DNA from 3 places in the Rhodobacter maritimus genome. Region 1 is predicted to be linked to each of the others. Evidence: riboswitches for the same ligand, from Rfam matches in the RefSeq annotation. Region 1 holds a riboswitch; each other region holds the start of a gene.
What was found. Region 1 has a riboswitch for cobalamin ahead of nrdH (glutaredoxin-like protein NrdH). Riboswitches for the same ligand answer to the same signal wherever they lie in the genome.

Region 1 (6,004 bases):
CTGCCCCGACGATCCCCACCACGGCCGAGGCACGCAGGTTGCTGTCAAGCTGATAGATCGTCAGCCCGATCTGGCGCGGCATGATCTGGGGAAAGATCGCGTAGACCAACGTCGACAGATAGGGGGCACCGGCGGCGCGCATCGCCTCCACCTGGCCGAAGTCGATCTCTTCGATGCGCTCGGCCAGCATCTTGGCGACGAAGCCGATGGAATAGACGATCAGCGTCAGCACGCCCGCAAAGGGGCCAAAGCCCACGGCCTTCACAAAGATGATCGCCACGATCACCGGATGGAAGCTGCGCGCAAGGATGATGAGCGCGCGGCCCAGATAGAACACCGGCAGCGGCGCCACGTTGCGCGCCGCCGTGAAGGCGATCGGGATCGAGACCAGAACCCCGATCGCGGTGGCCAGAACCGCGATCTTCAGGCTTTCCAGAAAGCCGTCGATCAAAAGGCCGCTGCGCTCGAAGCTGGGGGGGAAGGCGCCGCCGAAGATGCGCCCGGCGCGGGTCAGCCCCTCGCTGATGCGGTTCCAGTCCACCGGCAGAGTGGCGACGACCCAGACGACATAGACCGCCACGCCAAGATAAAGCCCCCAGCGCAGCAGCGGGTTGGCGATGAAGGGCGGGCGGCGCCAGGTGTCGCGCGCCGTGCTCATGACGCGGCCTGCATGGCGCCGGCGCGGTCGGCGGCGGGGCTTCCGGAATAGATCTGCTCCATCGCGTCCTCGTCCAGGGCGCCGGGCAGGTCATCGAAGATGATCCGCCCGTAGCGCATACCGACGATCCGGTCGGTATAGGCCTTTGCCTCGTGCACGTTATGGATATTGATCACCACCGGCAGGCGCAGCTCGCGCGAGAGGTCGCGCAGAAGGCCCATGATCTGCTCGGATGTCTTGGGATCGAGCGAGGCCGTCGGCTCGTCCGCAAGAAGGATTTCGGGTTGCTGCATCAGCGCGCGGACGACGCCCACGCGCTGCCGCTCGCCGCCCGAAAGGGCATCGGCGCGCTTGTCGGCATAATGCGCGATGCCGACCCGCTCCATCAGTTCATAGGCGCGGCGGATATCCGCCGTGGGATAGCGCCGCATCACCGCCGCCCAGGTCGAGATATAGCCAAGGCGGCCGGATTGGACGTTCTCCATCACCGTCAGACGATCAACAAGGTTGAAGCCCTGGAACACCATGCCGATCTTGCGCCGTGCCGCGCGCAGCCCGCGTCCGCGCAGGCTTGTCAGTTCGGTGCCGTTCAGGACGATGCTGCCCGAGGTCGGTTCGACCAGCCGGTTGATGCAGCGCAACAGCGTCGACTTGCCCGCCCCCGACGAGCCGATGATCGACACGACGCTTTCCCCCTCGATCGTCAGGTCGAGATTCTTCAGCACCGGTTCGCCATCGCCGTAGCGTTTCACAAGATTGGTGATCTTCAACATCCAGATGCGCCCTCATGCCTGAACCCGGCCGTTTCCGGCCGGGTTGTCCGTGATTTGGCCGATCACTCGGCTGCAAGGCCCTCGGGCGTATACTGCACGCCATTGGCGGCCTGGATCTGGCGGATCACGGCCCACTGGTCCTGATAGGTGATGGGGATGAACTTGCTGACGCCCTGGAATTCCTCGCCCAGCGCGGTTCCGGCGAAATCATACGAGAAGAACGCCTCTTCGATCTTCGCCTTCAGTTCGGGGGTCAGGTCATGCGCATAGGTGTAAGAGGTGGTCGGGAACGGATCGCTTTCCCAGACGATGCGCACCTCGGCCGGGTCGTAAAGCCCGCGTTCGGCCATCCGTTCGACCACTTCCGAGGCCACGGGCGCGGCATCGTAATCCCCCGCGACCACCCCCAGCATCGACTGGTCGTGGCTGCCCGAATAGCTCACCTCGTAATCCTTGTCGGGTTCGACCCCGAGCGCGGGAAACAGCGCGCGCGGCGCAAGGTTGCCCGAATTCGAGGTGGGCGAGGTATGCGCCACCCGCTTGCCCGCCAGGTCGGGCATTTCCTTGATGTCGCTGTCCGCCTGCGTATAGACCTGCAGCGTATAGCCGAAGCGCCCATCATCCGAGCCCATGATCGCAAAGGGCACTGCGCCGGCAAGGTTCACCGCATAGGGCGTCGGCCCGGTCGAGAAACCCGCGATATGCAACCGGCCCGAGCGCATCGCCTCGACCTCGGCCGAGTTCGACTGCACCGCGAAGAACTGCACGTCCTTGCCGGTAACCGTTTCGAGATGGTCGATGAACGGCTGCCAGATATCTTCGTAGATCGCCGGGTCCTCCACCGGCGTATAAGCGAAGACCAGCGTGCCGGGGTCTTTCAACTGGCCCGCATCGGTCGGCGCATCGGCAACCATGTCGCCATCCGCATCGCAATAGATCGCATCAAGATCGCCACGGTTGGGGCAATCGCCCTGCGCCAGGACCGGGCCGGCCAAAAGCACGCCCGCCGCCACAAGCGTGACGCCGAAAATAGTTTCTCTGGGCATTATCGTCTCCTCCTCCGAAACTCATGCACAGGTGCTGTCGGCCATGCGGATGACAAGCGCAAAGCCTGCACCGGAACGCCAAGCTTGTATCATATTTTCCAGAGTCACAATCTTTGACTGCATTTTTTCAAAACCGGCCATCCCGCCGGGCAGGTCAGCCATATCCCGGGCCGGATACCTACCGAAAGCGCGCACATGGCGCCCGTATCCGCATAAGGTTGCCCGGCGCAACCACAGCATATTGACAGCGATGGTGCATCCCTATCTATATAGTGTTGCTTCGGTTCCATCGACTCGTGTCGGTGGCTAAGAGGGAAGCCGGTGAAATTCCGGCGCTGCCCCCGCAACTGTAAGCGGCGAGCAAGGCTGAACATGCCACTGGGACAAACCGTTCCGGGAAGGCCGGCCAAGCGATGACCCGCGAAGTCAGGAGACCTGCCGCAGCATGACAATGACCACGAACGGAGGGTTCGGGGGCGTGTTGAAGCGGACCGGCTTTCGCCCCTTTCCGCCTTCGCGTCCTCGACTTCAGGCACAGAACGAGAGGACCGAGATGAGCGTGACCGTCTATTCCAAACCCGCCTGCGTGCAATGCACCGCCACCACCCGCGCGCTGGATGCGCGGGGCATTTCCTATCACATCGTCGACCTGACCGAGGATGACGCCGCGATGGATCACGTCACCGGGCTTGGCTACCGGCAGGCCCCCGTGGTGGTGGCGGGCACGGATCACTGGTCGGGCTTTCGTCCCGACATGATCTCGCGCCTGGGCTGAACGATGGGTGCGGATCCGGTTGCAGGGCCCCCCGCTGCGGCGGGCGGGCCGGGGATCGTCTATTACTCCTCCCGCTCGGGCAATACGCAGCGCTTCGTCGCGCGGCTTGGCCTTCCGGCCCTGCGCATCCCGATTCGGGCCGGGGAGCCGATGCCCGCACCCGCGCGGCCCTATGTCCTGATCTGCCCCACCTATGCCGATGGCGCGGGGAACGGGGCGGTCCCCAAACAGGTGATCCGCTTCCTGAACGATCCCGCCCGGCGCGCCCTTCTGTGCGGGGTGGTCGGGTCGGGCAACCGCAACTTCGGCACGCTTTACGCCATCTCGGGCGACATCATCGCCCGCAAATGCAATGTCCCGCTGCTTTGCAAGTTCGAACTGGCGGGGTTCGAGACGGATATCGCCCGCCTGCGCGCGGGTCTGGAGAAACTGGGGAACGCGCCATGCTCGACGATGCCTTGAACGGTGTGCAGGATTACCACGCACTGAACGCGATGCTGAACCTTTACGATGCCGAGGGGAAAATCCGCTTCGATGCCGACCGCATGGCGGCGCGGCAGTATTTCCTGCAACATGTGAACCAGAACACGGTGTTCTTCCACTCGCTGGACGAGAAGCTGGGCTATCTGGTGGATGAGGGCTATTACGAGGCCGAAGTCCTTGACCAGTATTCGAAGAACTTCCAGCGCAGGATCTGGGATGCGGCCTATGCCCGCAAGTTCCGCTTCCCGACCTTCCTTGGCGCGTTCAAGTATTACACCTCCTACACGCTGAAGACGCGCGACGGGCAGCGCTACCTCGAACGCTATGAGGACCGCGTGGTGATGGTGTCGCTTGCGCTTGCACGCGGGGATGAGGGGCTGGCCATGTCCTTCATGGAGGAAATCCTGTCGGGCCGGTTCCAGCCCGCCACGCCCACCTTCCTCAATGCCGGCAAGAAGAACCGCGGAGAGCTGATCTCGTGCTTCCTGCTGCGCCTCGAGGACAGCATGGAATCGATCGGGCGGGGCATCAATTCGGCGCTGCAACTGTCCAAGCGCGGCGGCGGGGTGGCGCTTCTGCTCAGCAATATCCGCGAATACGGCGCCCCGATCAAAGGCATCGAGAACCAGTCCTCGGGCGTGATCCCGGTGATGAAGCTTCTGGAGGACAGCTTTTCCTATGCCAACCAGCTGGGCGCGCGGCAGGGCGCGGGGGCGGTTTACCTGAACGCCCATCACCCCGACATTCTGCGCTTTCTGGATACCAAGCGCGAGAATGCCGACGAGAAGATCCGCATCAAGACCCTGAGCCTTGGCGTGGTCATACCCGACATCACCTTCGAACTCGCCAAGAGAAACGCGGATATGTATCTGTTCTCTCCGCTCGACGTGGAGCGGGTCTATGGCCGGCCGCTGTCGGAAATCTCGATCACCGAGACCTACGACGAGATGGTCGACGACAGGCGCATCCGCAAGAAGAAGATCAACGCGCGCGCCTTCTTCCAGACGCTGGCCGAGATCCAGTTCGAATCGGGCTATCCCTACATCATGTTCGAGGACACGGTGAACCGGCTGAACCCCATTGCGGGGCGGATCAACATGTCGAACCTGTGCTCCGAGATCCTTCAGGTCAACGAGGCATCGGAATTCGACGAGGATCTGGGCTATCGCCATCTTGGCACGGATATCTCGTGCAATCTCGGATCGCTCAACATCGCGCAGGTGATGGATGGCAAGGCGCCGGGACGGACGGTGGAAACGGCGGTGCGCGCGCTGACCGCCGTGTCGGAAATGTCGGCCATCGACTGCGTGCCCTCGGTCCGGCGCGGCAATGACGAAAGCCACGCGATCGGGCTTGGCCAGATGAACCTGCACGGGTTCCTTGCCCGCGAGCGCATCCATTACGGCAGCCCCGAGGGAATCGAGTTCACCTCGGTCTATTTTGCGATGATATGCCATCACGCGCTTCGGGCGTCGAACGCGCTTGCGCGCGAAAAGGGGGAACGCTTTCGCGGCTTTGCCGACAGCACCTATGCAGACGGGTCGTTCTTCGAGAAATACGTCACGCGCGACTGGCTGCCGCAAAGTGCGAAGGTGGCGGCGCTTTTCGAGGGGATCGAGCTGCCGACCCGCGCCGACTGGGCGGCGCTGCGCGAGGCGGTGATGCGCGACGGGCTTTACAATCGCAACCTTCAGGCCGTGCCGCCCACCGGCTCGATCAGCTATATCAACAATTCGACCAGTTCGATCCATCCGATCGTCTCGAAGATCGAGATCCGCAAGGAAGGCAAGATCGGGCGCGTCTATTACCCCGCCGCCTACATGACGAACGACAATCTCGACTATTACCGCGACGCCTACGAGATCGGGCCGGAGGCGCTGATCGACACCTATGCGGCCGCGACCGAGCATGTCGACCAGGGGCTAAGCCTGACGCTGTTCTTCCCGGCCGAGGCCTCGACCCGCGATATCAACCGCGCGCAGATCCATGCGTGGAAGAAGGGGATCAAGACGATCTATTACGTCCGGCTGCGTCAGGCGGCGCTTGCCGGAACCGAGGTGCAGGGCTGCGTGTCCTGCGCGCTGTGAGAGGGATGGACGCGGGGGTTTTCCACCCCCGCACCCCCGGAGGATATTTCCGCGAAGATGAAGGAAGGGGCCGCGATGAAGGATATTGCGAAGGTGGTGACGGTGCCGCGGGCGGTGAACTGGAACCGGCTGTCCGACGACAAGGATCTGGAGGTCTGGAACCGGCTGACGGCGAATTTCTG
Region 2 (6,004 bases), 810 kb from region 1:
TGGGCGCGCAGCCGCCCGCATCCGAATGGGGCACCATGCTGGCCGAAGCGCGCGAATTCATCCTGCGCGCCTGGTGGGTGGTGACCTTCCCCGGCCTTGCCATCCTGACCTCGGTGCTGGCGATCAACCTCATGGGGGACGGGCTGCGCGACGCGCTCGACCCCAAGCTGAAGCGGAGCTGACATGGCGCTTCTGACCATCAAGAACCTGACGGTGCAATTCGCCACCGCCACCGGCCCCTTCACCGCCGTGGACGGGATCGACGTTTCGGTCGACCGCGAAGAGGTGCTGGCCATCGTGGGCGAATCCGGCTCGGGCAAATCGGTGTCGATGCTGGCGGTGATGGGGCTTTTGCCCGACACCGCCACCGTGACCGCCGACGAGATGACCTTCGACGGCCGGAACCTTCTGGCGATGACGCCCGCAGAGCGCCGCCGCCTGATCGGACGCGAGATCACCATGATCTTCCAGGAACCGATCGCCTCGCTGAACCCGTCCTTCACGGTGGGCTTCCAGATCGAGGAGGTGCTGCGGCTGAACCTCGGGATGGACCGCAGGGCCGCACATGCCCGCGCGCTGGAACTGTTCCGCGCCGTCGGCATCCCCGAGCCGGAAAGCAAGCTGAAGGCCTATCCGCACCAGATGTCGGGCGGGCAGTGCCAGCGCGTGATGATCGCCATGGCGATCGCCACGAATCCGCGGCTGCTGATTGCGGATGAGCCGACCACCGCGCTGGATGTCACGATCCAGAAGCAGATCCTCGATCTGCTGATGAAGCTTCAGGAAACCCACGGCATGGCGCTGATCCTGATCACGCATGACATGGGCGTGGTGGCGGAAACCGCCGACCGGGTGGTGGTGCAATACAAGGGCCGCAAGATGGAAGAGGCCGACGTGCTGCGCCTGTTCGAAGCGCCGCAGCATCCCTATACCCGCGCGCTGCTTTCGGCCCTGCCGGAAAACGCCACGGGCGACCGGCTGCCCACCGTCTCGGAATTCATGGCCGCGGAGGGCGCAGAATGAGCATCGTCGTCGAAGGCAAGGCCGTGACGCAGGACTATCACGTCCCCGGCGGCATGTTCGCCAGGGCCAGGACCGTGCGCGCCGTGAAGGGCGTGGATTTCACCGTCGAGAAGGGCAAGACGCTGGCCATCGTGGGCGAAAGCGGCTCGGGCAAGTCCACCCTCGCGCGGATCGTGGCGCTGATCGACGCGCCTTCCGGCGGGGTGCTGAAGATCGAGGGGCAAGAGGTCGATATCGGCCGCAAGCGCCTGACATCGCAGATGCGCTCCAAGGTGCAGATGGTGTTCCAGAACCCCTATGGCAGCCTCAACCCGCGCCAGAAGGTGGGCGACGTGCTGATGGAACCGCTGCAACTCAACACCTCCCTGCCCGCCTCCGAGCGGCGCGAGCGCGCCGAGGCGATGCTGGCCAAGGTCGGTCTCGCGCCCGAGCATTTCAACCGCTATCCGCACATGTTCTCGGGCGGCCAGCGGCAGCGCATCGCGATTGCGCGCGCGCTGATGCTGAACCCCACGCTGCTGGTGCTGGACGAACCGGTCTCGGCGCTGGATCTGTCGGTTCAGGCGCAGGTTCTCAACCTGCTGGCCGATCTTCAGGAAGAGTTCGAGCTGACCTATGTCTTCATCAGCCATGACCTGTCGGTGGTGCGCTATATCGCCGACGACGTTCTGGTGATGAACCAGGGCGAGGCCGTGGAGCAGGGCACGCGCGAGGCGGTTTTCGCCGATCCGCAGCACCCCTATACACGCCAGCTTTTCGCCGCGACGCCGATCACCTCGGTCGAGACGATCCGCGCCCGCGTCGAACGCCGCCGCGAGATCCTTGCCGCGCGCCACGCCGGCTGAACCGCTGATGCGCCACCTTTCCGGGGGCCATATGGGCCCCTGGGATGATGGCCGCACCCGGAGTCTCTTGACAGCGGCGTGGCGCTTCTCCATTCACTGAACCTGCTTCGGTTCCGGCGCCCATCGCCGGTTCAAGAGGGAATGCGGTGCGCCCGACGGGCAATGCCGCGGCTGCCCCCGCAACTGTAAGCGGCGAGCGACGGTGGAAATGCCACTGGGGAGTTCCCCGGGAAGGCCACCCAAGCGACGACCCGCAAGCCAGGAGACCTGCCGGAGCGATCACCCATGTCCTGCGCGGGGTGCGCATGGGCAGCGGCCTTCCGCAGTGGTGACAGTCACCGTCTGTGGTGGGCTGTTGTCGGGCCTTTTCCACGGATGAACCTGTTGGCGGGCATGTCCCGTGTTGGAAAGGCTTGGAAATGAACCGGTCCCATCTTTCACTCATTGCAGTCATGGCGGTCATCGCACCGCAAACCGGCGCGGCGCAGGACGCCTTCGCGCTTGATCCCATCGTGGTTTCGGGCGGGCTGTCGCCGATCGCGGCCGATGCCTATGGGCGCGCCTACAGCGTGCTGACGGGCGACCAGATCGCGGCGCGCGGGCTGAGCACCGTGCAGGACGCCCTGCGTGCCATGCCCGGCGTGTCGGTCACCTCGACCGGCACAAATGCGACCGCCGTGCGCATTCGCGGCGCCGAGGCCAATCATACGCTGATCCTGATCGACGGGGTCGAGGCCCGTGGCGGCGGGGCAGACTACAACCTGTCACTGCTCGAAGCCGCCAATATCGAACGGATCGAGGTTCTGCGCGGCCCGCAATCGGTGTTCTACGGCTCGGCCGCCTCGGCGGGCGTCATCAACATCATCACCCGCAAGGGCGACGGCGGGCTGCATTATGGCGGCATGGTCGAGGCGGGCAGCGGCCATGCGATCCAGGGCTATGTCACCTGGCGCGGCGATCGCGGCGGGATCGCCCTGAACGTCGCCGAGCGCGATGACGAGGGCTATGACTATTCCGGCGATGGCGGAGAGAAGGACGGCACCAAGCGGCGCAGCCTTCAACTTTCGGGCGACTGGCGCGCAACGGACACCGTGAAACTCGGCTTCAACCTGCGTCGTTCGGACGAGGATTACGATTTCGACGGCAACAGCTACACCGCGACCTCGGCCGATGAATATGTCATCGACATGAGCACTGAAACCAGCAGCACAAGGGAAGTCGCTGGCCAGATCTGGACCGAGATCGAAACCTTCGGCGGACGCGTGATGCACCGGCTGAGCTACGATTCCGTCGAATATGATCAAAGCTTCGATCAGGCTATCGGGCCTTATGAACTGAACGGCAAGACGGCAGCGTGGAAATACCGCATGGGCGTTTCGCTGGACGGCCAGCCCGTCGCCAGCGCCAACCATCTGCTGAACGTGCTGGTCGAGCGGCAGAAGGAATACGATTCCAACAGCTATTCGGCCGAACGCAGCCGCCGGACCAATTCCTACGCGCTGGAATATCGCGGGCATCTGGACATGGGGCTGGATATTCAGGCAGGCCTGCGGCACGACAATATCGACGCGGGCGCGGATTTCACCGGCTGGAACCTGGGCCTGTCCTATGAGCTGCCCAACCTGCCGGTGCGGCTGCATGCCTCGGCCGGGCGCGCGCAGGTCTTCCCGACCTTCATCGAGCTTTATGGCTTTCCGGGTTATTCCGTGGCCAATCTTGGCCTTGGACCGGAAACCAACGAAGGCTTCGACATCGGTTTCGAGACCGAGCTTCTGGGCGGGCGCGGCGTGATCGACGTGACCTATTTCAACGAACGCATCGCCGATTTGATCGCCAGCGGCAGCTGCGGCCCCGATTTTTGCAGCGTCAACGTGCCCGGCAAAAGCCGCCGCGAGGGGGTAGAGATCGCGGGGCGGCTGCAGGCGACCGACCGGCTCGGCTTCGGGCTGAGCTATACCTATCTCGATATCGAGGTGGCCGACCCCACCATGACCGTGCGCCGCCCGCGCCACGAGCTGGGCCTGACCGCCGATCTCGAAACCTTCGGCGGGCGGGGCAACGTCACCGCCAGCCTGCGCCACGTTGCGGGACTGAAGGATCGGGAATCGTGGAGCTTCCCGGCGACGGTTACCGAGATGCCCGCGTTCACCACGGTCGACCTCGCGGCAAGCTACGACCTGACCGACAGCATCGCGCTGACCGGCCGCGTGGTGAACCTGTTCGACAAGGACTATTCCGAGGCCTGGGGCTATCCCGCGCGCGGCCGCACCGCCTATGTGGGCCTCAGCGCGAAATGGTGATCCGGGCGCTCATATGCGCCTTGCTGGCGGGGCTTGCCCCCGCCCTTCCCGCCGCGGCCGGTGACGCGCCGCGGCGTGTGGTGTCGATGAACCTGTGCACCGACCAGCTTGCGATGATGCTTGCCGAACCCGGCCAGCTGATTTCCGTCTCAAACCTTGCGCGCGATCCGGTATCGTCGGCCATGGTCGATGAGGCCGGGGCCTATCCCGAAAACCACGGCGCCGCAGAAGAGGTCTTTCTGCTGAAGCCCGATCTGGTGCTGGCGGGCAGCTACACCAACCAGGCCGCGACCGCGCTCTTGCGCCGCCTTGGCGTGCGGGTCGAGGTTCTGGACCCCGCGACCAGCATGGAAGACGTGCATGCCGGCATCCTTGCTGTTGGCCGTGCCCTTGGCCAAGAGGATGCCGCGACGGACATGGCCGCGCGCTTCGAGGCCGATCTTGCCGCGCTGCGTGCCGCGCCGGCCTCGGGGTTGCGCGCGGCGCTTTACTACGCGAACGGCTACAGCCTGGGCGACCAGACCCTGGCGGGCCAGATCCTGGCCAGCGCCGGCTTTGCCAATGTCACGGCCGAGGCGGGGTTGTCCTCGGGCGGGTTCCTGCCGCTGGAGGTTCTGATCGTGTCGAACCCCGATCTGGTGATTCAGGGCGACCGCTATCCCGGCGCCGCGCGCGCCGAAGAGCTGCTGGATCATCCCGCCCTGTCGGCGCTTGGCCCGCAACTGCCGCGCGGCGCCCTGGCCGATCGTGACTGGATCTGCGGCACGCCCCATGTGCTTCGGGCCGCGGCCGACCTGCGCGCCGCGCAGGCCACCCTGCACGGGGGGCATTGATGCGGCTTCCCTATCCCGCCCTGATCGCATTGCTGACGGCGCTGGTCGCGCTCATGTTCGCGGCCTCGCTGCTGATCGGCCCGGCCGCGATCGGCCTGTCCGACAGCCTCGGCGCGCTTTTCCGCGGCGAGGGAGAGGCCGTCACGCTGGTGATGCGCGAGGTGCGCCTGCCCCGCGCGATCCTCGGGCTGTTCGTGGGCGGCGCGCTTGGCCTGTCGGGGGCGATGATGCAGGGCATGCTGCGCAACCCGCTGGCCGAACCGGGGCTGATCGGCACCTCGGCTTCGGCCGCGCTCGGGGCGGTGATCGCAATCCAGACCGGGCTTGCCGCGGCCTTCACGCTGGCCTTGCCGCTGGCTGCCCTGGCCGGTGCGATGGTCTCGGTCGCGCTGATCCTTGCGCTTGCCGGGCCGCGCGGCACCACGCTGGTGCTGATCCTTGCCGGGATCGGGATTTCCGCAATGGCGGGGGCGCTGACCTCGCTTGTGCTGAACCTCTCGCCCAATCCCTTCGCCGCAAGCGAGATCATGTTCTGGATCATGGGCTCGCTTGCCGATCGTTCCATGGTGCATGTCACGCTTGCGCTGCCTTTCATGGTGCTGGGCATCGCGCTTGCGCTGCCCGTCGCGCGCGGGCTGGACGCGCTGACATTGGGCGAGGATGCGGCGGCTTCGATGGGCGTGCGGGTGGGGCGGCTGCGGGTCCTGCTGGTGGTATCGGCGGCGGCGCTTGTCGGGGCGGCGACGGCCGTTGCGGGGGCCATCGGCTTCGTCGGCCTTGTCGTGCCGCATCTGCTGCGCCGCGCGGTGGGCGCACGCCCCGCCCTTCTGCTGCCGGCCTCGGCGCTTGGCGGCTCGGCGATGGTTCTGGCCGCCGATATCGCCGTGCGACTGATCGCGCCGGACCGCGACCTCAAGCTGGGCGTGCTGACCGCGCTGGTCGGGGCGCCCTTCTTCCTGCACCTGATCCTGCGCAGCCGGAAGGAGGTGCTATGAACCTTCTG
Region 3 (6,004 bases), 1.2 Mb from region 1:
CATTTCTAGGCAACGTCGCAGCGCGTTCAGGATCTGGTTCGAGCGGAAGGGCTTGACCAGGAAATCGGACACCCCCGCACGCAACGCCTCGATGGCGGTCTGAAGGTCGGCATAGGCGGTGATCATGATCGTGTCGGTAAAACCGCCGCCTTCGCGCTGCGCGTGCAGCCAGTCGAGGCCCTTCTGGCCGGGCATGATGTTGTCCAGCACCAAGATGTCGTATTGGCGAAAGGACAACAGGCGCTCTGCCTTTGCGGCGTCGGGCGCCTCATCCACGGCCCGACAAAGCGGGGCTAGCGTCTTGACCAGGAAATGTCGCATGCCGGGTTCGTCATCCACGACAAGGATACGCGCGCCCGCAAGAAGATCATCCCGCTGGTTGGATCGCGTCATCACCCTCTTGTCCCATGTCTGACCTGATTCCGTTCGCCCCATCAAGCGCAGCAAAAGGGCGATTGGCAAGTCGGCGAGCCCCGCGCCTGTATCGTTCTGCGCCGCTGCCTTCGAAACCAGCGGCGCCCGTGATGTCTCTGGGCAGTCACGCATCTGCCAGCGAGCGGCCCGCGCATTTCCACGACAGATCAGTAAAGTACACCGCACGCGCCACTACCGCCCCCCGGCCTTTTGCGGCCGACCAGTCGGTGCCCGGCGTCGCCGACCTGCCGGACCTGCTCCCCCATCCTGATCAGATTATCATCGACATACAAAAGGGCACTGCAAGGATTGTCGGCCCTTGCAAGAAGGACGAGAAAGCAGAGTGGGACCGGCAGGTCGGCGATGCGGCGCCGGGCGCCAACATGAAGTTCGGCGCCTCACTCCGTATTGTAGGTAATGGCCGTTGCATGGCATGCGTCATCTAGCGCCGGGCTGGCACGTTCCGTTGACAAAAGAAGTTTGGCCAAAAGCCGCTGCGACCGATGCTGACCCTTGGCAGTGTTGACCGCCAACGAGCGGATGATGACCTGCGCCATCGGCACGGTGATCGAGCGGTCCCCGTACCTGACAGGGATCGTCCGGCAGGCTTCATCAAGGATACCTATCTCGTACTTCTTCGCGGCACCAGACACGCTTGAGCCGGGGCTGCGGCTCTCTTTGACAATCCGCCGCTTGTCCGCCATCCCGAAGTTCCGGCGACCACTGTTCTTGTTCGACCCGCGCGGACGAAATGTAGCGATGTTCGTCACTGCTCATATGTTCAGAGGCCCCGCCGCATCGCCCGAGCAGCTTACAAGTCAGCCACGGATCCTCGTGTTTGAACTTTGCCCGCCAACTCCCGAATCGCTTCAGCGGCAACCCGAGCGCCTCGCAGTATTCCCTTTGCGTCAACGTGCTGTCACGCCTGCCCCGGATATACGCCCGCCAGAGCGCCTCAAGTTCATCGCGTTTTGTCTTGTTCACTCGCGGCAGCAACATCTTCTTCATCACAGACATCGCCGTGAAAAGAAGACCGAAACTGCCGCCAAGCCGTCAAGTGTGCGTTCCCTGTCCGCTTATTTTCTCCTGACCCTTTCCCTGTTGTCACACGCAGACACTTTCCACTCAGCACATTGAAATGACGCCGTTAACCTGGGCAGGAATCAACTCTGCCGCTCGAAACACGCCGATTCCCCTGTAAGTTCTTTGCAAACAGGAACGAGGGCGGCAGAGGGGGGGATCTGAAGGAACCGCGACCACCACCATCTCCCCTTAACTCATGAATTTTGCTGGACCCCACCCGTCCTGATCGGTGCATGCGCGGCTCTGTTCGTGGCCCGTACTGCAGTCGGAGGCTTGTTTTCGGAAAGCGATCTGTCGACTTGTCGAAATATGGCGACATCAGGTCGCAACCATAAAAGGTATATTTCGAATCCCGATTAAGTCTGGCGTTGCAAGGTGCCGCTGGGAACGGCGGAGAATTGGGAAGCCGGTGCAAACCCGGCGCTGCCCCCGCAACGGTAACGGGAAGGGGCGCGACATCAGGCCACTGGGGGCACCCCCCCGGGAAGGCGTCGCGCCTTTGGTCGACGGACCGATCCCGCAGCCCGGAAACCAGCCTTGCAGAAAGACATCAGGCCGCGGTGGGCGGCGGGCGATGCGTGCGTGCCGGGCCTGGCCTTGCACGCCCGGTATTTCCCGAGTTCGCCGTTTCACGAAGATCACCCGTGCGGGGAGGCACGGACCAGCGAGGACAAAGATGCTGAGCCAGAACCAGATCGCCGCCGAACTTGCCGCGCGGCAAAAGAGCTTCTCCCTTTCGCGCAATCTCTATTGCGATCCGGGCGTCTATCAGGCCGACCTGGAACATGTCTGGTATCGGGAGTGGCTGTTCGCCCTGCCCGCCTGCGCCTTGCAGAAGGCCGGCGATTACCAGACCGTTCAGGTCGGCGCCTATCCGGTGATCGTGGTCAAGGGCGGCGACGGGCGGATCCGCGCCTTCCACAATGTCTGCCGCCACCGCGGGCAGCGCCTGTGCTCCAAGGTGTCGGGGAACGCGCCCAAGCTTGTCTGTCCCTATCACCAGTGGACCTATGAGCTGGACGGCAAGCTTCTCTTTGCCCGCGACATGGGCGACGGGTTCGACGCCTCGAAATACGGGCTGAAAAAGGTCCATTGCGTCGATCTGTCGGGCATCATCTATATCTGCCTGGCCGAGGTGCCGCCCCCGATCGCCGAACTGGCCAAGGCCGCCGGGGCCTATCTGGCGCCCTCGGGGCTGGCGGATGCGAAGGTGGCCTTCACCTCGACCATCATCGAGAACGGCAACTGGAAACTGGTGATCGAGAACAACCGCGAATGCTATCACTGCGGCGGGGCGCATCCCTCGCTGTGCCGGACCTATTCGGACAATCCCAAGATGACGGCGATGGACGGGCCGAACTCGGCCAGCCCGGACATCCTTGCCCACTGGCAGCGCTGCGAGGCGGCGGGCCTGCCCTCGCGCTTCGTGAACCATCCGCAGATGCAGTGGCGGCTGGCGCGCATCCCGCTGCTCAACAATGCCGAAAGCTACACGATGAGCACGAAGGCCGCGGTTTCCAGACGGATGGGGCAGATGCCGTTCAACGACGCGGGCAGCCTGCTGATGTTCCACTACCCCAACACCTGGAACCACTTCCTGGCCGATCACGCCATCGTATTCCGCATGCTGCCCGTCAGCCCCACCGAGACCGAGGTCACGACCTTCTGGCTGGTAAACAAGGAGGCCACGGAAGGGGTGGATTACGACCTCAAGACCCTGACCGAAGTCTGGCTTGCCACCAATGACGAGGACCGCCAGGTCGTCGAGGAAAACCAGGCCGGGATCCGCTCGCCCGCCTATGAGCCGGGCCCCTATTCGCCCCTTCAGGAGGAGGGCGTGATCCAGTTCACGGACTGGTATTGCGCGGTGATGGCCGGGCGCCTTGCGTCCCAGCCCGTTCAGGCGGCGGAGTAAGCCCATGCCGCAGCTCAACTGGATAGCCAAGCCCTGGTCCGATACCGAGCAGCTGGAATGCGCCATGGTGGTGCCCGAGGCCGGCGATACCGCAACCTTCACCTTCCGCGCGCCTTCGGGCGCGTGGTTCGACTATCAGCCCGGACAGTTCGTGACGCTGGACCTGCCGGTTCCGGGCGGGAACGTCCAGCGCACCTACACGATCTCGTCCAGCCCGTCGCGGCCGCTGTCGCTTTCGGTGACGGTCAAGGCGCAGGCCGACAGCATCGGCACGCGCTGGATGCTGGACCACTTGAAGCCGGGGATGCGGATCAAGGCCTATGGCCCGAACGGCATCTTCAGCGCGCATCGTCACCCGGCGCGGAAATACCTGTTCATCTCGGCCGGGTCGGGCATCACGCCGATGATGTCGATGACGACATGGGCCTGGGATTCGGGTGAGATGCCCGACATCATCTTCGTCCATGCCGCCCGCCGCCCGTCAGAAATCATCTTCCGCGAACGGCTGGAACAGTTCGCCAACCGCGTGCCGGGCCTGGAGTTGCGCTTCACCGTCGAAGAGCCCGACCCCTTCCGCACCTGGTATGGGTTTCAGGGGCGGCTGAACCAGATCATGCTGGGCCTGATGGCGCCCGATTACCTTGAGCGCGAGGTGTTCTGCTGCGGACCCGAGCCCTTCATGCAGGCCGTGCGCGACATGCTCAACGCGCTTGGCTTCGACATGGAGCATTACCATCAGGAAAGCTTCGGCGCGCCCGTCAGGACCGAGGCCGAGGCGATCGAGATCGACGACGTGGTGCCCGATGCCGACACCCGCGCCGAGATCGTCTTTGCCGCAAGCGGCGTCTCGGCGCGCTGTGCGGAAACCGACACCGTTCTGGCGGTGGCCAAGGGGGCGGGGCTGAACGTCCCGTCGGGCTGCACCTTCGGGCTCTGCGGCACCTGCAAGGTGCGCAAGACCGCGGGCGAGGTCCACATGGTCCATAACGGCGGCATCAGCGACGAGGACGTGGCCGAGGGCTGGATCCTTGCCTGCTGCGCGAACCCGATCGGGAAAGTGACCGTCGAGGTCTGATCCCCGGACCGGCCTGCCGGGCCCTCAGCGCGCAAGCGCCAGAAGGCCCGGCACGTCCAGATGCGCCTCGAGATGCGCGGCAAGCGCATCAAGCACCTGCTCGATCCCTTCGGAATAGGCCAGCCCGGAGGCCGTGGCACCCAAGCCCCGCAGGAAGGCCGCGCGGAAGGCATCGTCGGTGAACATGCCGTGCAGATAGCTGCCCGTCACGCGCCCGTCCGCCGACACCGCCCCTTCGGCCCGCGCCCCGGCCATGGCGAAGGGGCGCGCGCAATCGGGGCCGTCGGTCCGGCCGATGTGGATTTCATAGCCCGAGACGCTCAGCCCGCTGGCGCAATGGGTGACGCGGCGTTCGGTCAGGCGCTTGTCGGGCGTCATCACCGTGTCGACCGCAAGCAGGCCAAGGCCCGCATCCTCGCCCGCCGGCCCCTCGATCCCTTCGGGGTCGCGCAGCGTCCGGCCAAGGATCTGATAGCCGCCGCAGATGCCAAGGACATGCCCGCCGCGCCGCCGATGCGCGGCCAGATCGACATCCCATCCCTGCGCGCGCAGAAAGGCCAGATCGCCGCGCGTCGATTTCGAGCCGGGGATGATCACCAGACGCGCATCGCCCGGAATGGCGCGGCCGGGCAGGACCATTTCCACCGTCACGCCCGGTTCCTGCCGAAGCGGATCGAGATCGTCGAAATTCGCAATCCGCGACAGCGCGAGGCAGGCGATCTTCACCCCGCTGCCGCGCCCGTTATCGCTCAGGTCCAGTGCATCCTCGGCCGGAAGGCGCCCGGCATCGGCGAACCACGGCACCACGCCGAAGCCGCGCCAGCCGGTGCGCGCGCCGATCAGCGCATAGCCATCGTCGAAAAGCCGCGGATCGCCGCGGAACTTGTTGACCAGAAAGCCCTCGATCATCGCGGCGTCCCGCGCATCGAGGATGGCCTGCGTGCCCACGATCTGCGCAATCACCCCGCCCCGGTCGATATCGCCGGCCAGGATGACGGGCACATCGGCCGCGACGGCAAAACCCATATTGGCGATGTCGGCCCGGCGCAGGTTCACCTCGGCCGGGCTTCCCGCGCCTTCGACGATCACCAGATCCGCCCGCGCCCGCAGCCGCTGATAGCTTTCCATCACCGCCGCCATCAGCCGGGGCCTGAGCAGCCGGTAATCGGCCGCCTGCGTGCTGGTCAGGCGCCGCCCCTGCACCACCACCTGCGCCCCCATGTCGGTTTCGGGCTTCAGCAGGACCGGGTTCATGTCGGTATGCGGCGCCACGCCCGCCGCCAGGGCCTGAAGCGCCTGCGCGCGACCGATCTCGCCCCCGTCCTCGGTCACGGCGGCATTGTTGGACATATTCTGCGGCTTGAACGGCAAAACGCCGAGGCCGCGCAGCCGCGCCGCGCGGCACAGCCCCGCCACCAGCATCGACTTGCCCACATTCGAGCCGGTTCCCTGAATCATCACCGTGCGCATGGCCGGCCCCTTCCGTGGAAACCCGGCGCGATCCGGGCCGCAGGCTC

Region 2: it holds a riboswitch for cobalamin, as region 1 does, so the genes downstream of both, AC4PTO_RS14225 (TonB-dependent receptor plug domain-containing protein) here and nrdH (glutaredoxin-like protein NrdH) in region 1, are expected to answer to the same signal.
Region 3: it holds a riboswitch for cobalamin, as region 1 does, so the genes downstream of both, AC4PTO_RS12050 (aromatic ring-hydroxylating oxygenase subunit alpha) here and nrdH (glutaredoxin-like protein NrdH) in region 1, are expected to answer to the same signal.

The regions. Positions count from the first base shown of each region.
Region 1 covers NZ_CM179095.1:100,837-106,840, reverse strand. Annotated here, with positions in the region: gene phnE (phosphonate ABC transporter, permease protein PhnE) at 1-658, opposite strand, end outside; gene phnC (phosphonate ABC transporter ATP-binding protein) at 655-1,431, opposite strand; gene phnD (phosphate/phosphite/phosphonate ABC transporter substrate-binding protein) at 1,494-2,477, opposite strand; gene AC4PTO_RS00460 (hypothetical protein) at 2,499-2,639, opposite strand; cobalamin riboswitch at 2,742-2,934, shown strand; gene nrdH (glutaredoxin-like protein NrdH) at 3,031-3,252, shown strand; gene nrdI (class Ib ribonucleoside-diphosphate reductase assembly flavoprotein NrdI) at 3,256-3,714, shown strand; gene nrdE (class 1b ribonucleoside-diphosphate reductase subunit alpha) at 3,696-5,822, shown strand; gene nrdF (class 1b ribonucleoside-diphosphate reductase subunit beta) at 5,898-6,004, shown strand, end outside.
Region 2 covers NZ_CM179095.1:2,797,194-2,803,197, forward strand. Annotated here, with positions in the region: gene AC4PTO_RS14210 (ABC transporter permease subunit) at 1-182, shown strand, start outside; gene AC4PTO_RS14215 (ABC transporter ATP-binding protein) at 184-1,023, shown strand; gene AC4PTO_RS14220 (dipeptide ABC transporter ATP-binding protein) at 1,020-1,868, shown strand; cobalamin riboswitch at 1,960-2,157, shown strand; gene AC4PTO_RS14225 (TonB-dependent receptor plug domain-containing protein) at 2,288-4,168, shown strand; gene AC4PTO_RS14230 (ABC transporter substrate-binding protein) at 4,162-5,001, shown strand; gene AC4PTO_RS14235 (FecCD family ABC transporter permease) at 5,001-5,996, shown strand; gene AC4PTO_RS14240 (ABC transporter ATP-binding protein) at 5,993-6,004, shown strand, end outside.
Region 3 covers NZ_CM179095.1:2,363,602-2,369,605, forward strand. Annotated here, with positions in the region: gene AC4PTO_RS12030 (sigma-54-dependent transcriptional regulator) at 1-393, opposite strand, end outside; gene AC4PTO_RS12035 (hypothetical protein) at 525-860, shown strand; gene AC4PTO_RS12040 (DUF5681 domain-containing protein) at 813-1,040, opposite strand; gene AC4PTO_RS12045 (hypothetical protein) at 928-1,551, shown strand; cobalamin riboswitch at 1,854-2,051, shown strand; gene AC4PTO_RS12050 (aromatic ring-hydroxylating oxygenase subunit alpha) at 2,174-3,412, shown strand; gene AC4PTO_RS12055 (FAD-binding oxidoreductase) at 3,417-4,487, shown strand; gene AC4PTO_RS12060 (cobyric acid synthase) at 4,512-5,957, opposite strand.